Paraburkholderia fungorum: one gene and its partner. The protein of the gene in region 1 binds, or shares a complex with, the protein of each later gene. Links are inferred from orthologs where the notes say so. Each region holds a gene or a part of one and is shown on either strand. Other genes may lie near its edges. The genes, in order: eno and BLS41_RS12705.

Evidence for each region.
Region 2: the proteins of eno (region 1) and BLS41_RS12705 are in contact, whole or in part, in a solved structure (PDB 2FYM), measured with the Escherichia coli proteins. The link is inferred for Paraburkholderia fungorum from one-to-one orthologs.

Annotation. Positions count from the first base shown.
Region 1 is NZ_FNKP01000001.1:2,507,520-2,517,145, reverse strand. What follows is about bases 1-2,837. They hold eno (phosphopyruvate hydratase), read left to right. Parts: upstream 1-695; coding sequence 696-1,979; downstream 1,980-2,837. Other genes in these bases: BLS41_RS11035 (hypothetical protein), read right to left, coding at 2,673-2,837; ftsB (cell division protein FtsB), read left to right, coding at 2,087-2,524; kdsA (3-deoxy-8-phosphooctulonate synthase), read left to right, coding at 1-471. Also shown: more of BLS41_RS11035, read right to left, coding at 2,838-3,077; Hsp33 family molecular chaperone HslO, read right to left, coding at 3,319-4,269; BLS41_RS11025 (gamma carbonic anhydrase family protein), read right to left, coding at 4,332-4,856; BLS41_RS11020 (ferritin-like domain-containing protein), read left to right, coding at 5,289-6,182; BLS41_RS11015 (alpha/beta fold hydrolase), read left to right, coding at 6,278-7,162; BLS41_RS11010 (3',5'-nucleoside bisphosphate phosphatase), read left to right, coding at 7,273-8,103; BLS41_RS11005 (L-threonylcarbamoyladenylate synthase), read left to right, coding at 8,307-8,942; BLS41_RS11000 (site-2 protease family protein), read left to right, coding at 8,990-9,626. UniProt on the Escherichia coli protein: Catalyzes the reversible conversion of 2-phosphoglycerate (2-PG) into phosphoenolpyruvate (PEP). It is essential for the degradation of carbohydrates via glycolysis.
Region 2 is NZ_FNKP01000001.1:2,882,612-2,893,325, forward strand. The notes cover bases 2,767-6,691. They hold BLS41_RS12705 (Rne/Rng family ribonuclease), read left to right. Parts: upstream 2,767-3,149; coding sequence 3,150-6,491; downstream 6,492-6,691. In the rest of the region: BLS41_RS12685 (S49 family peptidase), read right to left, coding at 1-313; BLS41_RS12690 (Rieske (2Fe-2S) protein), read right to left, coding at 347-745; BLS41_RS12695 (HAD-IIIA family hydrolase), read right to left, coding at 742-1,401; BLS41_RS12700 (RluA family pseudouridine synthase), read right to left, coding at 1,394-2,419; GTP 3',8-cyclase MoaA, read left to right, coding at 6,713-7,822; molybdenum cofactor guanylyltransferase MobA, read left to right, coding at 7,839-8,453; molybdopterin molybdotransferase MoeA, read left to right, coding at 8,529-9,842; BLS41_RS12725 (hypothetical protein), read left to right, coding at 9,960-10,235; BLS41_RS12730 (GNAT family N-acetyltransferase), read left to right, coding at 10,236-10,714. UniProt on the Escherichia coli protein: Endoribonuclease that plays a central role in RNA processing and decay. Required for the maturation of 5S and 16S rRNAs and the majority of tRNAs. Also involved in the degradation of most mRNAs.

The DNA of each region.
Region 1 (9,626 bases):
CCGGTCAATATCAAGAAAGGCCAGTTTCTCGCACCGCACGACATGAAGAACGTGATCGACAAGGCGCGTGACGCAGCGCGTGAAGCCGGTCTGTCGGAAGACCGCTTCATGGCGTGTGAGCGCGGCGTGTCGTTCGGCTATAACAACCTCGTGTCGGACATGCGTTCGCTCGCGATCATGCGCGAAACCAGCGCGCCGGTCGTGTTCGACGCGACTCACTCGGTGCAGTTGCCGGGCGGTCAGGGCACGAGCTCGGGTGGTCAACGCGAATTCGTGCCGGTGCTGGCGCGTGCCGCGGTGGCAGTGGGCGTCTCCGGCCTCTTCATGGAAACGCACCCGAATCCGGCGCAGGCCAAGTCGGACGGCCCGAATGCCGTGCCGCTGAACCGCATGGCCGACCTGCTCGAGACGCTGGTAACGCTCGATCAGGCCGTCAAGCGCGCGCCGTTCCTCGAAAGCGATTTCAACTGATTCATACGTTTTCCGCGTGTCACGACTCGCTTGCATAATGGGCGCAGTCGTCGACGCGCGGCGAAAGTAACGCAATGGTCGTCGAACGTATCGGCGCGCGAGTGGTTCGTCGGGGAGACCGGCGCTCTTCTTGAGATCGGAGTCAGCGCTAACGCGCCAACTCCGATCGACACGCGCGATACAGTGTCACAGTAAAGAATTCAACGTCATTTCTTGAGGAAACCATGAGTGCTATCGTAGATATCATCGGTCGAGAGATTCTCGATTCGCGAGGCAACCCCACCGTCGAATGCGACGTGCTGCTCGAGTCGGGCACGATGGGCCGCGCTGCGGTGCCGTCGGGTGCATCGACCGGCTCGCGTGAAGCCATCGAGCTGCGCGACGGCGAAACCGGCCGTTACGGCGGCAAGGGCGTGCTGAAGGCCGTTGAGCACATCAACACTGAAATCTCCGAAGCGATCATGGGCCTCGACGCTTCCGAGCAGGCCTTCCTCGACAAGACGCTGCTGGAACTCGACGGCACCGACAACAAGTCGCGCCTCGGCGCAAACGCGATGCTGGCTGTGTCGATGGCCGTCGCGAAGGCCGCTGCTGAAGAAGCCGGCCTGCCGCTGTACCGCTACTTCGGCGGCTCGGGCGCAATGCAACTGCCGGTCCCGATGATGAACATCGTCAACGGTGGCGCGCACGCGAACAACAGCTTGGACATCCAGGAGTTCATGATCGTTCCGGTTAGCCAGCCGACTTTCCGCGAAGCACTGCGCTGCGGCGCCGAAGTGTTCCACGCGCTGAAGAAGATCCTGTCGGACCGCGGCATGAGCACGGCAGTGGGCGACGAAGGCGGTTTCGCACCGAACTTCGGCAGCAACGACGAGTGCCTGTCGACCATCCTGCAAGCTATCGAGAAAGCAGGCTACCGCGCCGGTGAAGACGTTCTGCTCGCACTCGACTGCGCAGCGAGCGAGTTCTACCACGACGGCAAGTACCAGCTGGCTGGCGAAGGCCTGCAACTGTCGTCGACGGAATTTGCGGATTACCTCGCAAACCTGGCCGACAAGTTCCCGATCGTGTCGATCGAAGACGGCATGCACGAAAGCGACTGGGCAGGCTGGAAGACGCTGACCGACAAGCTCGGCAAGAAGGTCCAGCTGGTCGGCGACGACCTGTTCGTGACCAACACGCGCATCCTGAAGGAAGGCATCGACAAGGGCATCGCCAACTCGATCCTGATCAAGATCAACCAGATCGGCACGCTGACGGAAACCTTCGCGGCAATCGAAATGGCGAAGCGCGCAGGCTACACGGCTGTGATCTCGCACCGTTCGGGCGAAACCGAAGATTCGACGATCGCCGATATCGCGGTCGGCCTGAATGCCGGTCAGATCAAGACGGGTTCGCTGTCGCGTTCGGACCGCATCTCGAAGTACAACCAGTTGCTGCGTATCGAAGAAGATCTCGGCGATATCGCCAGCTATCCGGGCAAGTCGGCGTTCTACAACCTGCGCTAAGTTGGCTGATGTCTACGCTAACCGATGAGCCGGTTATCCCCCGTTTCTGATTGACCTCGCCGCCCTGCGTATAGCGCAGGGCGGCGCGTATTTATTGTGCTTACTTCATGCGGCTCGTCACTGCTGTCCTGATCGTTCTGCTGGCGCTGATCCAGTACCCGCTCTGGTGGGGCCATGGGGGCTGGTTGCGTGTGCACGAGTTGCAGCAGCAACTGGCGCAGCAACTGCAGAAGAACAACGATTCGAAGCTGCGCAACGAGCGTATTCAGGGCGAAGTGCAGGATCTGCAGAACGGCACGGCCGCTGTCGAAGAGCGGGCGCGCTACGAAATGGGCATGGTCAAGGATGGCGAAGTGTTCGTGCAATTCGTGTCGCCGAACGCGCCGTTGCCGACCGCAAACACGCCTTCGGTGACAACCTCGACGCGGGGTGAAGTGTCGGCGGCACCGCTGCATGTGGTGCCGAATCCGGAGTCGCGTGCGAAGCCGGATCGCAAGCACGGCGGCAAGGCGGCGAAGGACAAGAAGGCCGCTGGTACGCATTGAACGTTGCGTGTTGGTGTAGCGCGTTAGCTGCGCCAGGCCGGCAAGATACGGGGGACGAAAAAAGGAGCGGTTCAGCAATGAACCGCTCCTTTTTCTTTTGGCCCTTCAGGTTGAGTGCGCTACCGCGCGATACGCCCCACGCTTTGTTCTACCAACCCCAGTTTGGTCCAAAACCCACGCCAATCCCGGAGCCCCAGCCGCGTCCCCAACCGCCGCTGGAATAACCTCCCCAGACGTTGACCGGTGGCGAGTAATAACGCGACCAGGCCTGAGCGGCATTTTCGGCGGCAATCGCCTGATCCTGTTCGAACAGCACCTGCCGGTCGATCGCGTCATAGCGTGCGCGTTCTTGCGGCGTAAGTGGCGGCGCGGTGGTGGAGTTGACGGTGTCGGTCTGATCGGCCGGCAAACGGCTCAGGATCGGCGACGGCCCTGGCGGATCGATCGCGCAGCCGGCTAGCGCGGCGGTGCCGGCAACCACGACGAGGACCGAAAACAAGCGCGTGTGGCGAAGGGCAAGGGCATAGCGGGTCGACGAAACAGTGCGGATCATGTTCGATCTCCAGCAATCAGTCGGTCGGATGCCTAAGTAAAAATGCACAACGTCCGCCGCCAGGAATCAACGCAACCAGACGAAACCACACGCAAGCAAACGGAACCAGCGACAGGTAATGCTGAAGCAATTCGCGCCGCCCGAGTCACAAAGTGACGATGGGCGGCGCGATAACAACCACCGTGAAACGACTACTATCCGCTCCAGATCGGCGAGCCTGAAACCCGCTTCACCGGTCGTCTCAATGCCGTTGATCAGCAGCGGGCGTCACACCCTGTGAGAGTGCGTCGGCGACGAAAAGTTGCGCCACATCGACCGGATCGAATTCGTACCGCTGGTTGCAGAACTCGCAATGAATTTCCACATGTCCGCGTTCTTCGATCACGCCGTCCACCTCTTCGCGGCCCAGCATCTTCAGCATTCCACCGACTTTCTCGCGCGAACACGTGCATTCGAAGCGCGCCGTGGCCGGCTCGAAATGCTGGACGTTTTCCTGCCAGAAAAGGCGCCGGAAAACCGTTTCCGGTTCTTCTTTCAACAGTTCGTCCTGCGACAGCGTGCCGCCCAGCGTGCAAACGCGTTCCCAGGTATCCGCGTCCAGCTCGCCCGGATGCGGGACGATGCCGCCGTCGCCCGGCAGCTTCTGCAGCAGCATGCCGACCGCGCGCTCGGTGTTCGCCGCGAGCCACAGGCGCGTGTCGAGTTGTTCGGAGTGGTGCATGTAGTGCTCGAGCACTTCGGCCATCGAGTTGAGCGGGCCGTCCACGCCCGACAGCGGCACGATACTTTGATACGGCTGTTGGCCCGGATGCTTGTCGGCTGGATCGAGCGTGATCACGCAGCGGCCGTGACCGCTCGCGTTCAGCAATTCGATCATCGAAGCCGTGTCGCCGATGGTATTGGCCGTGTCGCCGGAAAGCTTGGCGGTGGCGCGCATCGACAGATCGGAGCTGCACTGGACCACCAGCATCTTGACCGGGCCGTCGCCGAAAATCTGCATGACGAGCGTGCCGTCGAACTTGAGATTCGCCGACAGCAGTGCGCACGCGGCCATCATTTCGCCCAGAATCGTCCGCACAGGCGCCGGATAATCGCGGCGCGTCAGCACTTCCTGCCACGTATTGCGCAGCGAAACGATCTCGCCGCGCACTGGCGCCGCGCTGAACATGAATTTTTGCAACTGGTCGCTCACAACTTTTCCTCGGTGGAATGACGCGGCTGATGCCGCGCCTTGCGCGCCCCGCGCGTCGGCGGTTAGCCGATGCGTACGAGCTGCGCCTTGAAATATTCGCGGCGCTCGGCATAACTTGCCGTGCCGCGCTGCATATTGGCGATATCCGTCTCGGTCAACTCGCGCACCACTTTGGCGGGCGCGCCGAGAATCAGCGAATTGTCGGGAAACACCTTGCCTTCAGTGACGATGGCGCCCGCTCCGACCAGACAGTTGCGGCCGATTACCGCTCCATTCAAGACCACGGCCTGAATTCCGACCAGTGAACCTTCCTTGATCGTGCAGCCGTGCAGCATGACCTGGTGGCCAATCGTCACGTTCGGCTCGATCGTCAGAGGAAAACCGGGGTCGGTGTGCAGCACGGCGCTTTCCTGCACGTTGCTGCCCGCGCCGACGGTGATCGCCTCGTTGTCGCCGCGAATCGTCGCGCCGAACCAGACGCTCGCGTTTTCCTCGATCGTCACATTGCCGATGATAGTCGCCGTATCCGCGATGAACACGCTCTCGTGAATGGTCGGGGCGGCTTCGCCAAGCTTGTAAATCGTCACAATGTCTCCTCTTGATCAGTCGCTGCTGACGCTGAAATGGGGCGGGGAATGGCCCGGCAGATGAAGCGTGGCCGGGGTTGCCGCGGGATGTGCCGCCTGGCCGGCGCGATCGGCGCGCCGGATGGTCGAATCGGGTATTGTAAACGGTTGTGTGGTTGGGGCTCCTGGTGTAGCGGCGGTCGGTGCGGGTTTGATCTCCTGCCTGCTATCGAGGCGCGTGCAGCGCGAGCACCGTTCTGCGAGGGGCGGGCGGGTTGCAATCGGGCGGTGGCCGCTGAGCGAATGGGCGGGTGCAAGCGTATCGCCGAACTGAGCACCGTTGCGCCCTGTGCGGCGCCTGCGGCTCGCTCCTTTGCCGCGCCTGCTCCCGCTTACTCCTTGTCCTACCTGAAACCCGTTCCCAGCATCGCTGCCATTACCAGCCCGCTTGCCATGACGTTCGCCGCTTCGTCCAACCTGTCTGCCGCCCCTGTCGCCGCCAACCGCAGCTCCCCCGACTGCGCGCGAACTGCCGCGCTTGCCGCGTTGCGCGAGAGCGATCCAGTGACCAAAGCGGCGGCAGCCCGCTCGCTCTACGCCGCCGTGCTCGACGCGCAGATGACCTGTTCCGCCGACGCCGAACTCGACGAGCCGCCCAACCTGCCGGGCCGTCCTGCGCAGCCGGAACTGGTCGATCCGCGTCTGTTAAAGCGGCGCGGCATGCAATCGCCCGAAGGCCGCGCGGTGCTGCTGCACGCGCTCGCGCACATCGAATTCAACGCGATCAACCTTGCGCTCGACGCCGTCTGGCGCTTTCCCGCGATGCCTGCCGCGTTCTACGCCGACTGGCTCAAAGTCGCGGCCGAAGAGGCGTATCACTTCTCGCTGCTCACCGCCCGGCTCGCGGAATACGGCCACGTATACGGCGATTTCCCCGCGCACGACGGCCTGTGGGACATGTGCGAGCGCACCCGCGGCGACGTGCTGGCGCGTATGGCGCTGGTGCCGCGCACGCTCGAAGCGCGCGGACTCGACGCCTCGCCGCCGATCCGCGCGCGACTGCAACAGGCCGGCGACCACGCGTCCGCAGCGATTCTCGACGTAATCTTGCGCGACGAGATCGGCCACGTGCTGATCGGCAACCACTGGTTTCGTCACCTATGCAACAAGAACGGCCTCGATCCGCACACGACCTACACCCGTCTCGCCGATCAGTATCACGCGCCGAAATTGCGCGGGCCGTTCAATTTCGAAGCGCGCCGTGACGCCGGTTTCGACGAGGCCGAACTGGCTGCGCTGGCCGGTCTCGATCTCCAGCAAGCGGTCCCGCCGGCCCGCAGCGACTGAAGCCGGCCGAGACCTGATTCCACGATCTGGCCCCTCGCATCGTCCGGCTATCTCGTTATAATCGAACGACCATTCTTTTTTCGGGGCGCGCGTTCATGAACACTTCCCAATCTGACTTCATCGCCGTGCGCGGCATCCGTCTGCATGTGCGGCGTTGGGGCAATCCGGATGCGCCCGCGCTGTTCATGCTGCACGGCTGGATGGACGTCTCGGCGTCGTTCCAGTTTGTCGTCGATTCGCTCGGCGGCGACTGGCAGATCATCGCGCCGGACATGCGCGGGTTCGGTTTGTCGGACTGGCCGGTGGCCGAGCGGGGCGGCGGCAATTACTGGATGCAGGACTATCTGGCCGATCTCGACGTGCTACTTGATCACTACGCGCCGGGCGGCCAGGTGAATCTGGTCGGGCATAGCATGGGCGCGAACATCGCCTGTCTGTACGCGGGCGTGCGGCCCGAACGGGTGCGCCGGGTGGTCGATCTGGAAGGATTTGGTCTCGCCCCGGCGCACGCGGCTCAAGCGCCCCGGCGCCTGCTCACGTGGCTCGACGAATTGCGCGACCCGCCGCAGTTGAAGCGCTATGTGTCGCTCGAAGCGGTCGCCGCGCGTCTGATCAAGACCAATCCGCGCCTCGCTCCGCAGCGTGCGCAGTTTCTCGCGCAGCACTGGTCGAAGCCCGACGGCGAAGGGCGCTACATGCTGCTGGCCGATCCGGCCCACAAGGTGCGCGGACCGACGCTGTATCGTCTGGACGAGGTGATGGCCGTGTGGGGCAAGGTGAGCGCGAAAGTGCTGCATGTGGAAGCCGCTAATTCGCCGACGCTTGCGGCTATCGCAGGCGAAATTCCGTTGGCCGAGTTCAAGGCGCGTTTTGAGGCGTTCCCGAACTGGCGCGAGAAGATCATCGACGAAGCGGGACATATGGTGCATCACGACCAGCCCGAGCAGATCGCAGCGCTGATCGAAGGGTTTTGCGCGTGAGTGTTCGGCCTACCGGAAACGGCGCGCTTCGCCGGACGTGGACGCGAGATAGCTCTGGGGTCGCTTACTGCGTTGCAGTAAAATGAGTACAGAACCTTTTTGCGACCACGATGAACGCCGACCTGCACTGCCATTCCACTGTTTCCGACGGCCAGTTTTCTCCCGCCGACGTCGCACGCCGCGCACATGCGGGCGGCGTGACCCTTTGGGCATTGACCGATCACGATGAAGTGGGCGGCCAGCTCGAAGCGCGCCGCACTGCCGAGGAACTCGGCATGCGCTACCTGAGCGGCGTCGAAATTTCGGTGACGTGGGCTTCGCGTACGGTGCACATCGTCGGTCTGGGCATCGACCCGACCAACCCGATCCTGATCGACGGCCTCGCTCGCACACGCGACGGCCGCGCGGCGCGCGCCGAGGCGATCGGCGAGCAGCTGGCCACGCTCGGCATCCCCGGCGCTTACGAAGGCGCACTCCAATACGTGTCGAATCCCGACATGATTTCGCGTACGCACTTCGCGCGCTTCATGGTCGAAAGCGGTCACTGCAGTTCCACGCAAGATGTGTTCAACCGCTATCTCGGCGACGGCAAACCCGGTTTTATCGCGCACCGCTGGTCCAAACTGGCCGACGCGGTCGGCTGGATCCAGCAGTCGGGCGGTGAAGCGATCGTCGCGCACCCGGGCCGTTACGCATACTCGCCGGTCGAATTCGATGCATTTTTCGCCGAATTCATCGATCTCGGCGGCAAGGCGATCGAAGTCGTCACAGGCAGCCACACGCCCGATCAGTACCGCGAATACGCGGACGTCGCGCGCCGCTTCGGTTTCGAAGCGTCGCGCGGCTCCGATTTCCACGCACCCGGCGAAGGCCGCGTCGACCTCGGCACGCTGCCGCCGCTGCCTTCCGATCTCAAGCCCGTCTGGGAACGCTGGCTGTGATCGCGCGCCGTGCCACGCCGGCACGTTGCGCGCGAGAGCCGTTCGGGCACGCCGCGTGCGGTTTTTCGTCCTGCTGCACCTCTGATTTCTCGTTTCCTCGCGATCGGACTTTTCGTCCGGTCTTCCGCTCCGTTGCATATCGCAAGTATCGCAACGCGTTTCGTTGTTCCGTCGCCGTTCATCTGTAGCCATTGTTAGACATCATGTCCCAATACTTTCGGCTTCACCCTGACAACCCGCAGCCGCGCCTCGTCAAGCAGGCGGTGCAGATCATCAAGGACGGCGGCGTGGTCGCGCTGCCAACCGATTCGAGCTATGCGCTAGCCTGTCAGCTCGACGACAAGGACGCGGTGGAGCGTCTGCGGCGCATTCGCGGGCTCGACGAAAAGCAACTGCTGTCGCTGCTGGTGCGCGATCTGTCCGAACTGTCGAACTTCGCTATGGTGGATAACCGGCAATACCGGCTGATCAAATCGGTGACACCGGGGCCCTATGTGTTCGTGCTGCAGGCCACCAAGGAAGTGCCGCGGCGCCTGTCGCATCCGTCGCGCAAGACCATCGGCCTGCGGGTGCCGGATCACGCGATCACGCTGGCGATTCTCGAGGAACTGGGTCAGCCGCTGCTCGGCTCCACGCTGATCATGCCGGGCGAAACGCAACCGCTGAACGACCCCGAAGAGATTCGCGAGCGGCTGGAGAAGCAACTGGATCTGGTGATCGACGGCGGTGCCTGTGTGTGCGAACCGTCCACCGTGATCGATCTGACCGGCGCGGAGCCGGTGCTGGTGCGGGCAGGGCGCGGTTCTCTCGCGCCCTTTGGTCTCGAAGAGACGGCATGAGCGGAAGCGGACAGACGCCCGCAACCGCGTTGTTACAATAGTGAGCTATGGATTCTTCCCTGATACAAACCATTGCGGTGTACGCGCTGCCGGTGATTTTCGCGATCACGTTGCACGAAGCCGCTCATGGCTATGTCGCGCGCTGGCTGGGCGACAACACCGCTTATGTGCTCGGCCGCGTGTCGATCAATCCGATGCGGCACATCGACCCGCTCGGCACGATCGCCATTCCGCTGCTGTTGTACTTCGCGACCAGCGGCGCGTTCATGTTCGGTTACGCAAAGCCGGTGCCGGTGGCGTTCGGCAATCTTCGCAATCCGCGTTGGGGCAGCTTGTGGGTCGCTGCCGCCGGTCCGGCGTGTAATTTCATTCAGGCGCTGATCTGGGGTGTGTTCGGCGTGGCGCTTGCGGTACTCGGCGTCGAGGAACCGTTTTTCACGCGAATGGCTGCGGCAGGCGTGGGTGTGAACCTCGTGCTCGGCGTGCTGAACCTGTTTCCGCTGCCGCCGCTCGACGGCGGCCGTGTGCTGATGGCGCTGTTGCCGCCGAAGCAGTCGATCGCGCTGTCGCGTCTCGAGCCATACGGCTTTTTCATCGTGATGGCGCTGGTCATGACGGGGACGCTGACGCGCTATTGGCTCAATCCGCTCGTGACGCTCGGCTACGGCGCGATTACTGCCGTGC
Region 2 (10,714 bases), 370 kb from region 1 along the record:
TGTTGATATCTTCGGCGTTCGCATTGGTATCAGCGGAGATTTCGCCGTCAAGCGACACCATTGCAGTGTGACGCCCGGTGGTTGCGACTTTATCGCCGGAGAACACCAGCCCGCCCCATACGACGAGTATCAATACGATCAGGAACACGAACCGGAAGAAAATCTTCCAGCGCCGCGCAGCGCGTTGCTCATTGATCGCCGCCATTGCAATGCGTTCGAGCGCAGCCCTTTCCCAGCCGGGTTCATCGGCGGGCACACGGGAGCGACCTGTTGGGGACAGATCTTTTGGGTCGGGAGTCAGGTTGTCGGACATGCGGAGCAGTGGAGGATCGAAAAGAGGGAAGAATCAGGGCGTGGCAGGGCGCAATTCGCCGTCGGGCAGCCAGAAAATGGCGCGGCCTTCCGGCGTATCCCGCTCCTCGACCAAGACAGGGCGCAATTTGCCGCCCCGGCACGGGCCACCCACGCATTTGCCGGTATCAGGCGCGTAAATCGCGCCATGTGTCGCGCACATCAAGTATAAGCCTGACGATTCGAAGAACTGTCCCTCAGCCCAGTCGAGTTCCATGGGCACGTGCGCGCAACGGTTCAGATAGCCATATGCACGGCCGTCGTAGCGAACGAAGAACACCACGGCGTCGCCGCCTCCCAGCCTGGCCGCGCGCCTCACGCCTGCGCCGCCGTCAACCAGGTCGTCCGCCGCGCAAATGCGGACGGACTCCGCTTCGCTCGCCTGGGTGCTCATGCGTTGTCCCGCAACCAGCCAGATAAATCGCTCACACTCGACGCCACGAATTTCGGCGACATCGCGTTCAGCGAATTTGCCGGATGTGCGCCATACGTCACGCCGATGCCCGCGACGCCCGCGTTCATCGCCATTTGCAGATCGTGCGTCGTGTCGCCGACCATCACCGTGCGCGCGGGATCCTGCCCCAGTTCGCGCGTCAGCTCATGGAGCATGGCCGGATGGGGCTTCGAAAACGTCTCGTCGGCACAACGGGTGCCGTCGAACAGGCTGGTCAGACGCGACTGGTCGAGCGCCCGGTTCAGGCCGACGCGGCTCTTGCCGGTCGCCACCGCCAGCAGATAACCCTGATCGCGCAGCTCCTGCAACATTTCGCGGACGCCGGCAAAAAGCTCCGTGGCCTGATCCTTCACCAGATAGTGGAAGCGGTAACGTTCGGCCAGACGCGGGTATTCGGACGGATCGAGCGTGGGCGCAGCGATCTGCAGCGCCTCGCGCAAGCCGAGGCCGATCACATAACTCGCGGCCTCGTGCGCGGGCACTGGCAAACCAAGATCGCGGCACGCCGACTGGATGCTGCGCGCGATGTGCGCGGTCGAATCCATCAACGTTCCGTCCCAATCGAACACGATCAGATCAAATTGCTCTCTAGCCATTCGGTGTTGTCTCCGGGTTTGACCCATTTCGTAATTCGTTGAGCTGCGCGACGAAGCTGCGGCACTCGGCCGGCAACGGCGCCTCGAACTGAATCGGCACGCCGGTGGCCGGGTGCGCGAGCTTCAGCCGGTAAGCGTGCAGGAACATGCGTTTCAAGCCGGGTTTGGCATTGGTGCGCGCCAGTTCCTTATTCAAAGCGAAGTCGCCGTATTTTGCATCGCCGACAATCGGCAGCTCCAGATGCTGCAAGTGAACGCGAATCTGATGTGTGCGGCCCGTCTTGAGTTCCGCTTCGAGCAACGCGTACTCCGGCCAGCTGTCGATCAGATTGAACACCGTATGCGACGCCAGACCGTCCGGCTGCACGCGCACGCGGCGCTCTCCGTCGGCGGTCAGATACTTGTGCAGCGGCGCCTTGACCGCGCGGCGACGGCCCCAATCGGCCGCCCAGTCGCCATGAACGCACGCAAAGTAGCGTTTGTCCATTTTGTTCTCGCGGATCTGTTCGTGCAGGTTGACCAGCGCGCTGCGCTTCTTGGCCAACATCAGAATGCCGGACGTTTCCCGATCCAGCCGATGCACCAGTTCGAGGAATTTCGCCTGCGGACGCGCCTCGCGCATCTGTTCGATCACGCCGAACGCCACGCCGCTGCCGCCATGCACCGCCACGCCGGCCGGTTTGTCGATGACCAGCATGTGGTCGTCTTCGAAAATAATCTTGAAATCCGCACTCGGCACATGCGCGTGCGCGGCGGCTTCACTCGGCTGCGCGACGCGAATAGGCGGCACGCGCACCAGATCGCCAAGCTCCAGGCGATACTGAGCGTCTATCCGGCCCTTATTCACGCGCACTTCGCCGCTGCGCAGAATTCGATAAATGTGGCTCTTGGGCACGCCTTTACAGACGCGCAAGAGGAAGTTGTCGATGCGCTGTCCGGCCGCGCTGTCGTCGATCTCGATGATGGAGACCTGGTCGCTTGCGACCGATTTCTGGGATATTTTGCCTAACTCTTTCATTCTGAATATAATTTGCCCAGCAGTCTGCGGCGGCCGGCGCAGTGACCGGAATTCGGGCAGGTTGCGCAGGTGCAAGCGATAAACCGTTATTTTACTTGCGCCGGGGTCTGGTTGCTCACCCTCAAATGAGATGCAACAAGTTGCACGCACGAAGTCAGTGCCCGGCAGGGACGGCGCCCACAGGCGCGTTCGGTCAAGGTCAGCTTCGACGGTAACGGAATTTTGGTCAAAAAGAATTTAACTTTCAGCTTCGGTATCCGGCGGTATGACGCCAAGTTGTAGAAGCTGCGAGTTGCGAAAATACGGCGTGCGCCCGAGGCGTCTTGTAGAAAGTACAAGACATGGCGACGTCAAAATGAGGCGAGACACCCCCAGCAGGAAAAGACGCGCCGCCTGCGCGAACTTCCCGCTGCGGCATGACCGCAGCCTCCGACCCTCCGGTCACGCGCCCAGTTGGCGCACCGGCGCGAGTGGACGAAGGCTTATGAAGGTCTGCTGGCAGAACCCGCGGCGTGTCGGGTCATTATTTGAAGCCGTGTTCGCATGTGCCCTGCGGCCTCGCGCCCATTTTTTAATGGGGCCGGGCCCTCTCAGGCAATTCTCCCGCCATTTTTCCCGCTCCAGCGTGCTTGTGAAAACACAATAAGGCGCGGCATGCCGCTGCCCTCATGGCTCTCGCGACTGACAACCGCGCAGCCGGAGGCAGGCTAAGCCGCTCTGGAGCCGTTCAATGAAACGAATGTTGTTCAACGCGACGCAGCAGGAAGAACTGCGCGTCGCCATCGTCGATGGGCAAAAACTCATCGATATCGACATCGAAACCGCCGGGCGCGAACAGCGCAAAGGCAATATTTACAAAGGCATCATCACCCGCATCGAGCCGTCGCTCGAAGCGTGCTTCGTCAACTACGGCGAAGACCGTCACGGTTTTCTGCCGTTCAAGGAAGTCGCCCGTCAGTATTTCCGCGACGGCGTCGACATGCGCTCCGCCCGCATCCAGGACGCCCTGAAAGAAGGTCAGGAACTGATCGTCCAGGTCGAAAAGGAAGAACGCGGCAACAAGGGCGCGGCTCTCACCACATTCATCTCGCTCGCCGGCCGGTATCTGGTTCTGATGCCGAATAACCCGCGTGGCGGCGGCGTGTCGCGCCGTATCGAAGGCGACGACCGTCAGGAACTGCGCGAAACCATGGCGCAACTGCAATTGCCGGAAGGCATGAGCATCATCGCGCGCACGGCCGGCATTGGCCGCAGCGCCGAAGAGCTGCAGTGGGACCTGAACTACCTGATGCAACTGTGGCGCGCGATCGAAGCCGCGTCGCAAAGCGGCTCGAACGGTCAGCCGATGTTGATTTATCTCGAGTCGAGCCTCGTGATCCGCGCGATCCGCGACTATTTCCAGCCGGACATCGGCGAAATCCTGATCGACACCACCGAAATCCATGACCAGGCCCGCGCCTTCATGGATATCGTGATGCCGGATAATGTCAGCAAGGTGAAGCGGTATCACGACGACGTGCCGCTCTTCTCGCGCTTCCAGATCGAACACCAGATCGAAACGGCGTACTCGCGCACGGTTCCGCTGCCGTCGGGCGGCGCAATCGTGATCGACCACACCGAAGCGCTGGTCGCGATCGACGTGAACTCGGCACGCGCCACCAAGGGCGCCGACATCGAGGAAACGGCTGCACGCACCAACCTCGAAGCCGCCGACGAAGTCGCTCGCCAGTTGCGTCTGCGCGACCTCGGCGGCCTGATCGTGATCGACTTCATCGACATGGAGTCGGCCAAGAGCCAGCGTGAAGTTGAGCAGCGCCTGAAAGACGCGCTCAAGCACGACCGGGCGCGCGTCCAGATGGGCAAGATTTCGCGTTTCGGCCTGATGGAACTGTCGCGTCAACGTCTGCGTCCGGCGCTGTCGGAAGGCAGCCACGTGACCTGCCCGCGCTGTAACGGCACGGGTCATATCCGCGATACCGAATCGTCCGCGCTGCAAGTGCTGCGGATCATTCAGGAAGAAGCGATGAAGGAAAACACCGCGGCGATCCATTGCCAGGTGCCGGTCGAAGTGACCGCCTTCCTGTTGAACGAAAAGCGCGCCGAAATCAACAAGATCGAGTCGCGTTTCAAGGTCAATGTCGTCCTGATTCCGAACAAGCATCTCGACACGCCGCATTACAAGCTCGAGCGCCTGCGTCACGACGATGCACGCCTCGACGATCCGCGCGCGTCGTGGAAGATGGCCGAAGAAGCGGCACGCGAACTGGAATCGGAAACGGGTTACAGCAAGCGCACCGAAGAAGTGAAGCCGAAGCAGGAAGCGGCGGTCAAGGGCATCACGCCTGAGAAGCCGGCACCGAGCGCGCCGGTTCGTCCGGCAGCAACCCCGGCTCCGGTCGCGGTGGCTCCGGCTACCGGTGGCTTCATCGGCTGGCTGAAGAACCTGTTTGGCGTGCAGTCGGCGGCTCCCGCTCCTGTCGCACCGGCTACGACCGAAAAGCAGGCGCGTCCGCAACGCGGCGAGCGCACGGAACGCGGTGAGCGCACCGGCGAACGCGGCGGCGACCGCAACCGCAATCGCCGTAGCGGCACAGCCGGCCGCGATGCGGCAGGCCGTACCGAAGGCGCGACCGGTGGTCGTCAGGCTCAAGGTCAGCAACCGTCGCAACGTCAGGAACGCGAACCGCGTGAGGGCCGTGAGGCACGCGAAGGCCGTGAACCGCGCGAAGCACGCGAGCCGCGTGGCAACCGTGAGCCGCGTGAAGCACGCGAGCAACGCGAACCGCGCGAGGCCCGTGAAGGCCGTGAACCGCGCGAGGCTCGTGAGCCGCGCGAAGGCCGCGAAAACCGTGACCGCGACACTCGTGGTAACGATCGCACGGAAACCGCGGAAGGCGCAGCACAGCGCGCTGAACGTGGCGAACGTCAGGAACGCGGCGAGCGTCGTGAGCGTGGCGAACGTGCTGAACGTGGCGAGCGTCGCAAGCCGCAAGCCGAAACCACTGACGCACTGACGCAAACCGACGCGCAAGCGGAAGAACTGGCCCGCAATCAGGCCGCACTCGGCGAAAACGGTGCTCCAGTCGATCAGGAAGCCGTGGCGCGTGAGGGTGAAGAGCGTCGTCGTCGCCGTCGCGGCCGTCGTGGTGGTCGTCGTGAGCGTGAAGAGGACGTGAACGGCAACCTCGCAGCGGACGTTGCGGAAGCCGAAGGCGACTCGTCGAACGTCAGCGATGAAGCACCGGTGCGCGCGGCTCATCAGCCGGTCGAGCACAAGGCCGATGTCGTCGAATCGAACGATAAGGCGCAGGAAGTCACGCCGGTGGAAGTGGTGGTTGCCGCTGTCGCGACCGAAACCGCCGTGGTGACCGAACTGCACGCGTCGGCCGAAACGCCGGCTCTGGCTGTCGAGAAGGCTGCGAAGTCGGAAACCGTGGTGCCGGTCGAACAGGCTCCGGCTGCAGTTGAGCCGGTGGCAGTTTCGCCGGTAGCAGTTGAGCCGGTGGCACAAGCCGCCGCGCCGGTCGAAGCTGCGCAAGCCGCTCCGACCGCTAGCGAAGCGGTTTCGCTGGTCGAACCGGTCGCGCGTGTCGAAGCTCCGGTTCAGGCGCCCGTCGTGGCCCCGGCTGTCGAGGCGCAAGCCGCACCGGCGCCGGTAGTCGCAGCGCAGGCTGCACCGGCTCCGGCCGCCGTGGTCGAAGCACCGGCAGTTGCGCCGGCGCCGCAAGCCGAGATCGTCGAAGCGCAACCGGTCGCAGCAGCAGAACCGGCTGCAGTCGTCGCGGTTGCTCCGGTAGCAGAACCGGCAGTGGTCGAGCCGGCGCCTGTCGCCGCACCGCCGCAGGCAACGCAGGCGCCCCGCGCAGCCAGCGTGTCGGCTGAAGCCCTGAAGCCCGTGCTCGAACAGGCCGGCCTCGTCTGGGTGAATACCGACGCCGACAAGCTCCGCGCCGCGCAGGATGTAGCTGCACAGACCGTCAAGCCGGCCCGTGTGGTTCGTGAGCGCAAGTCGCTGCCGCCGGTCGACAACGCACCGATGCAGCAAGTCGAAACGGGCAAGCATCCGCAGTAAGCTGCTCTGCCTTAGTCAAAAAGCCCGCCCTCATAGGCGGGCTTTTTTGCTTTTATGAGCGTGAAGATGGACGCAGAGCGAAATCCCAAACGCGCCCGGATATGCCCATCCCCGTATACCCGACGCGCCCGGAAGCCCGCCTGTCATCGGAAGCATTTCCGATAGAATGAATAATTGGCTTTCTATTCAAGCATCAGAGCAAGCACCAAGCGAAGCAATCCATGTCCCGACGCATCATCCCAGTTGCCGATTTCAGCGCGGCGCCGGTCATCTCCGGCCCAGTGCAAACGCCTAGCGGCGTATTGCATGACACGCTGTCGCGTCCGCTGCGTGATCTGCGTATTTCGGTAACGGACCGCTGCAACTTCCGCTGTGTTTATTGCATGCCGCGCGCGGTGTTCGACAAGGATTACGCGTTCCTGCCGCATAGCGCCCTGCTCAGCTTCGAGGAAATCGAGCGACTGGCGCGACTCTTCGTCGCGCATGGCGTCGAAAAAATCCGGCTGACGGGTGGCGAACCGCTGCTGCGCAAGAATCTGGAGTTTCTGATCGAGCGGCTCGCGCAACTGACCACGCCAACCGGCCGCCCGCTCGATCTGACGCTGACCACCAACGGCTCGCTGCTGGAGCGCAAGGCGCGCAGTCTGAAAGACGCCGGCCTGACCCGCGTCACGGTAAGCCTCGACGCGCTCGACGACACCCTGTTTCGCCGGATGAACGACGCCGACTTCTCGGTTGCCGATGTGCTCGACGGTATTGCCGCGGCGCAGGCGGTGGGACTCGCGCCCGTCAAGGTCAACATGGTGGTGAAACGCGGCACCAACGACAGCGAAATCGTGCCGATGGCGAGCCATTTCAAAGGCTCGGGCGCGGTGCTGCGCTTCATCGAATATATGGACGTGGGCACGTCGAACGGCTGGAACATGACCGAAGTGCTGCCGTCCGCCGACGTGATCACGCGAATCGCACAGCATTTCCCGCTCGCTCCGCTCGACGCGCATAGTCCCGCCGAGACCGCCCAGCGCTGGGGCTACGTGGACGGCGGTGGCGAGATCGGCGTGATCTCGAGCGTCACCCGTGCGTTTTGCGGCGATTGCACGCGTGCCCGTCTGTCGACCGAAGGAAAGCTGTACCTATGTCTGTTCGCGTCGTCCGGTCACGATTTGCGCGCGTTGCTGCGCAGTGGTGCGAGCGATGCCGAGATCGCCACCGCCGTCGCCGAAATCTGGCAGGGCCGCAGCGACCGCTATTCGCAGTTGCGCGGCAGCCAGGCTGCGCAAGCGCGCGAACAGGCGGGCCGCCGCGTTGAAATGTCGTACATCGGCGGCTAATCTGGGCGATCACCGCATGGAAACGTCCCACGCACAAATCACCGGCCTGCTGTTGGCCGGTGGGCGCGGCATGCGGATGGGCGGCGTCGACAAAGGACTTCAACTGCTGCATGGCGAGCCGCTTGCCGCGCACGTTTTGAAGCGCCTCGCGCCGCAAACCGGCGCGCTGCTGATCAGCGCCAATCGCCATCCCGATACTTACGCTGCACTTGGTGCGCCGTTCGGCGCCACCGTCGTCGCCGATACGCTGCCCGGTTTTCCCGGCCCGCTGGCCGGCCTGCTCGCCGGGCTGCGCGCGGCCGGCACCACGTACGTGCTGAGCGCCCCTTGCGATTCCCCGTGGCTGCCCGCCGACCTCGCCGCCCGCCTCGCTCTGGCAATGGACTCGGCCCAAGCCGATATCGCGACCGTCACGACCGTCGACGGAGAGGGCCAGAAGTCGCTGCATCCCGTATTTGCGCTGCTGCGCACCACCCTCGCCGACGACCTCGCCGCGTTTCTGGACGCCGGAGAGCGTAAGGTTCGCGCGTGGTACGCACGCCACAGGGCGGTGGAAGTCGTCTTTGGCGACGAGCGCGCGTTTTACAATATCAATTCGCTACAAGAACTCGCCGACCTCGAACGTGATTGAGGCCCCGGTAGACAATCCCGCTTCGGCCATACGGCAATTGCTACTCCCGCCTCCGGTTGCGCCGTCCCGCTCTTCATGACCACGCTTATCGAATTTTCCCGCTGCATCGCGCAGTACGATCCTCATGCGCTACCCGTTTCGGCCGCTCAGGCGATTGTTCGTCAGTGGGTTTCGCCGGTCACAGCCGTCGAGCGCGTGCCGTTGCGCGACGCGCTCGACCGCGTGCTCGCAACCGATATCGTTTCGCCGATCAACGTGCCGTCGCACGACAATTCCGCGATGGACGGCTATGCGTTCAAACGCGCAGCATTGGCAACGGGCAATTCTGCGGATGAGCCCGCGGTCCAGCTGACGATTGTCGGCAAGGCGCTGGCCGGGCATCCGTTCGAAGGCGGCATCGACGTCAATCAATGCGTCCGCGTGATGACCGGCGCTTGCATGCCGGCCGATTGCGACACGGTAGTGCCACAAGAACTGGTCGAACGCAACGCCGACGCCACGTCGATCCGCTTCGCCGCCAACGCGGTCGCGGCGGGTGCGAACCGGCGCCTGGCCGGTGAAGATCTGGCCCGCGGCCAGGTCGCGTTGCGGGCTGGCCGCATCATGCGCGCGTCGGACCTCGGCTTGCTGGCGTCGCTCGGCATCGGCGAAGTTAGCGTGCGGCGGCGTTTGCGCGTCGCGTTTTTTTCGACCGGCGACGAATTGCGCTCGCTCGGCGAACCACTCGATCCCGGCTCGGTGTACGACAGTAACCGCTACACGCTGTTTGCGATGCTGCGTCGGCTGAACGTCGACACGCTCGACCTCGGCGTGGTGCGTGACGAACCCGCCGCGCTCGAAGCCGCGTTGCGCAGTGCCGCAGCCAGCGCCGACGTGGTGCTGACCTCGGGCGGCGTGTCGGTCGGCGAAGCGGATTTCACCAGACAACTGCTGCGAACCTTCGGCGACGTCGCGTTCTGGAGCATGGCCATGCGGCCAGGCCGTCCGCTCGCGTTCGGCCGCATCTGGTCCGGCGAGCGGCCAGGCGTCGGACTGCCTGCGCTATTCTTCGGCTTGCCCGGCAATCCGGTCGCCGTGATGGTGACGTTCTATCAGATCGTGCGCGAAGCATTGCTGCTGATGTCCGGCGCAACACCGCAACCGCTGCCGGTCATCCACGCTAAAAGCCGTCAGGCGATCCGCAAACGCGTCGGACGCACCGAGTTCCAGCGCGGCGTCGCCGAACAGGACGAGCAAGGCATTTGGCACGTCACGCCCACCGGATCGCAAAGCTCGGGGGTCTTGAGTTCGATGAGCGAAGCCAATTGCTTTATCGTGCTCGGGCACGACGAAGGCGAGATTGCCGAAGGTGAGCGTGTCGATATCATGCTGTTCGACGGGCTTATCTGAGCGGGCCGCACACGGCGCGTCGCGCAACATAGCAGCATTGGAAGCACCCCCCAGCTTCACCCGCATTACCCGCAACACCTATTAACACCACGACCACGACACACGGGTTTGACTCACATGAAAAAACAGATTTCGTTTATTGCACCAGGACAGACGGCCAAAGCACTTATCCTGGTGTACCTGACGTTCTCGGTGCCGATCGTGCTGCTGGGCGTGCTGGTTGCATTTATTCGTTATGGGTCGGTGGAATTGAGCACGGTATTCAGCGCACTGCTGCTGAACGCGATTCTCGGCTTCGTGCTGCTGTGGATCGCCTGCCACGCGTACAACTGGGTGGCATCGCGCTTTGGCGGCATCGAGATTCACCTGACCGACGCCCCCGAAGAGGCGTAAATGCTCGCGACGATCCGCGCCGCCGCGCCTGAGGACACCAGCGCCATCTTCGCGCTGACCTACGAACTGGCGGAATTCGAGAACCTCACGCACGTCTTTGCCGCGACCGAAGACGGTCTGCGCGACGCGCTGTTCGGCTCGCGCCCGTCGATCGAAGCGCTGGTCGCGGAAAACGAAGGACGGCTCGTCGGCTACGCGCTGTTCTTCCACAATTATTCGAGCTTCGTCGGCAAGCGCGGCTTGTATCTCGAAGACGTCTACGTCCAACCTTCGCAACGTGGCAGCGGTTTGGGCAGCGCTTTCCTGCAACGACTCGCGGCTCTCGCGGTGGAACGGCAATGCGGCCGATTCGAATGGACCGTACTGGACTGGAACCAGCCGGCCATCGATTTCTATAAAAAGATGGGCGCCACCGTGTTGCCGGACTGGCGCGTGGTGCGCGTCACGGGCGACGCGCTCGATAAGCTGGCTGCGGGCGA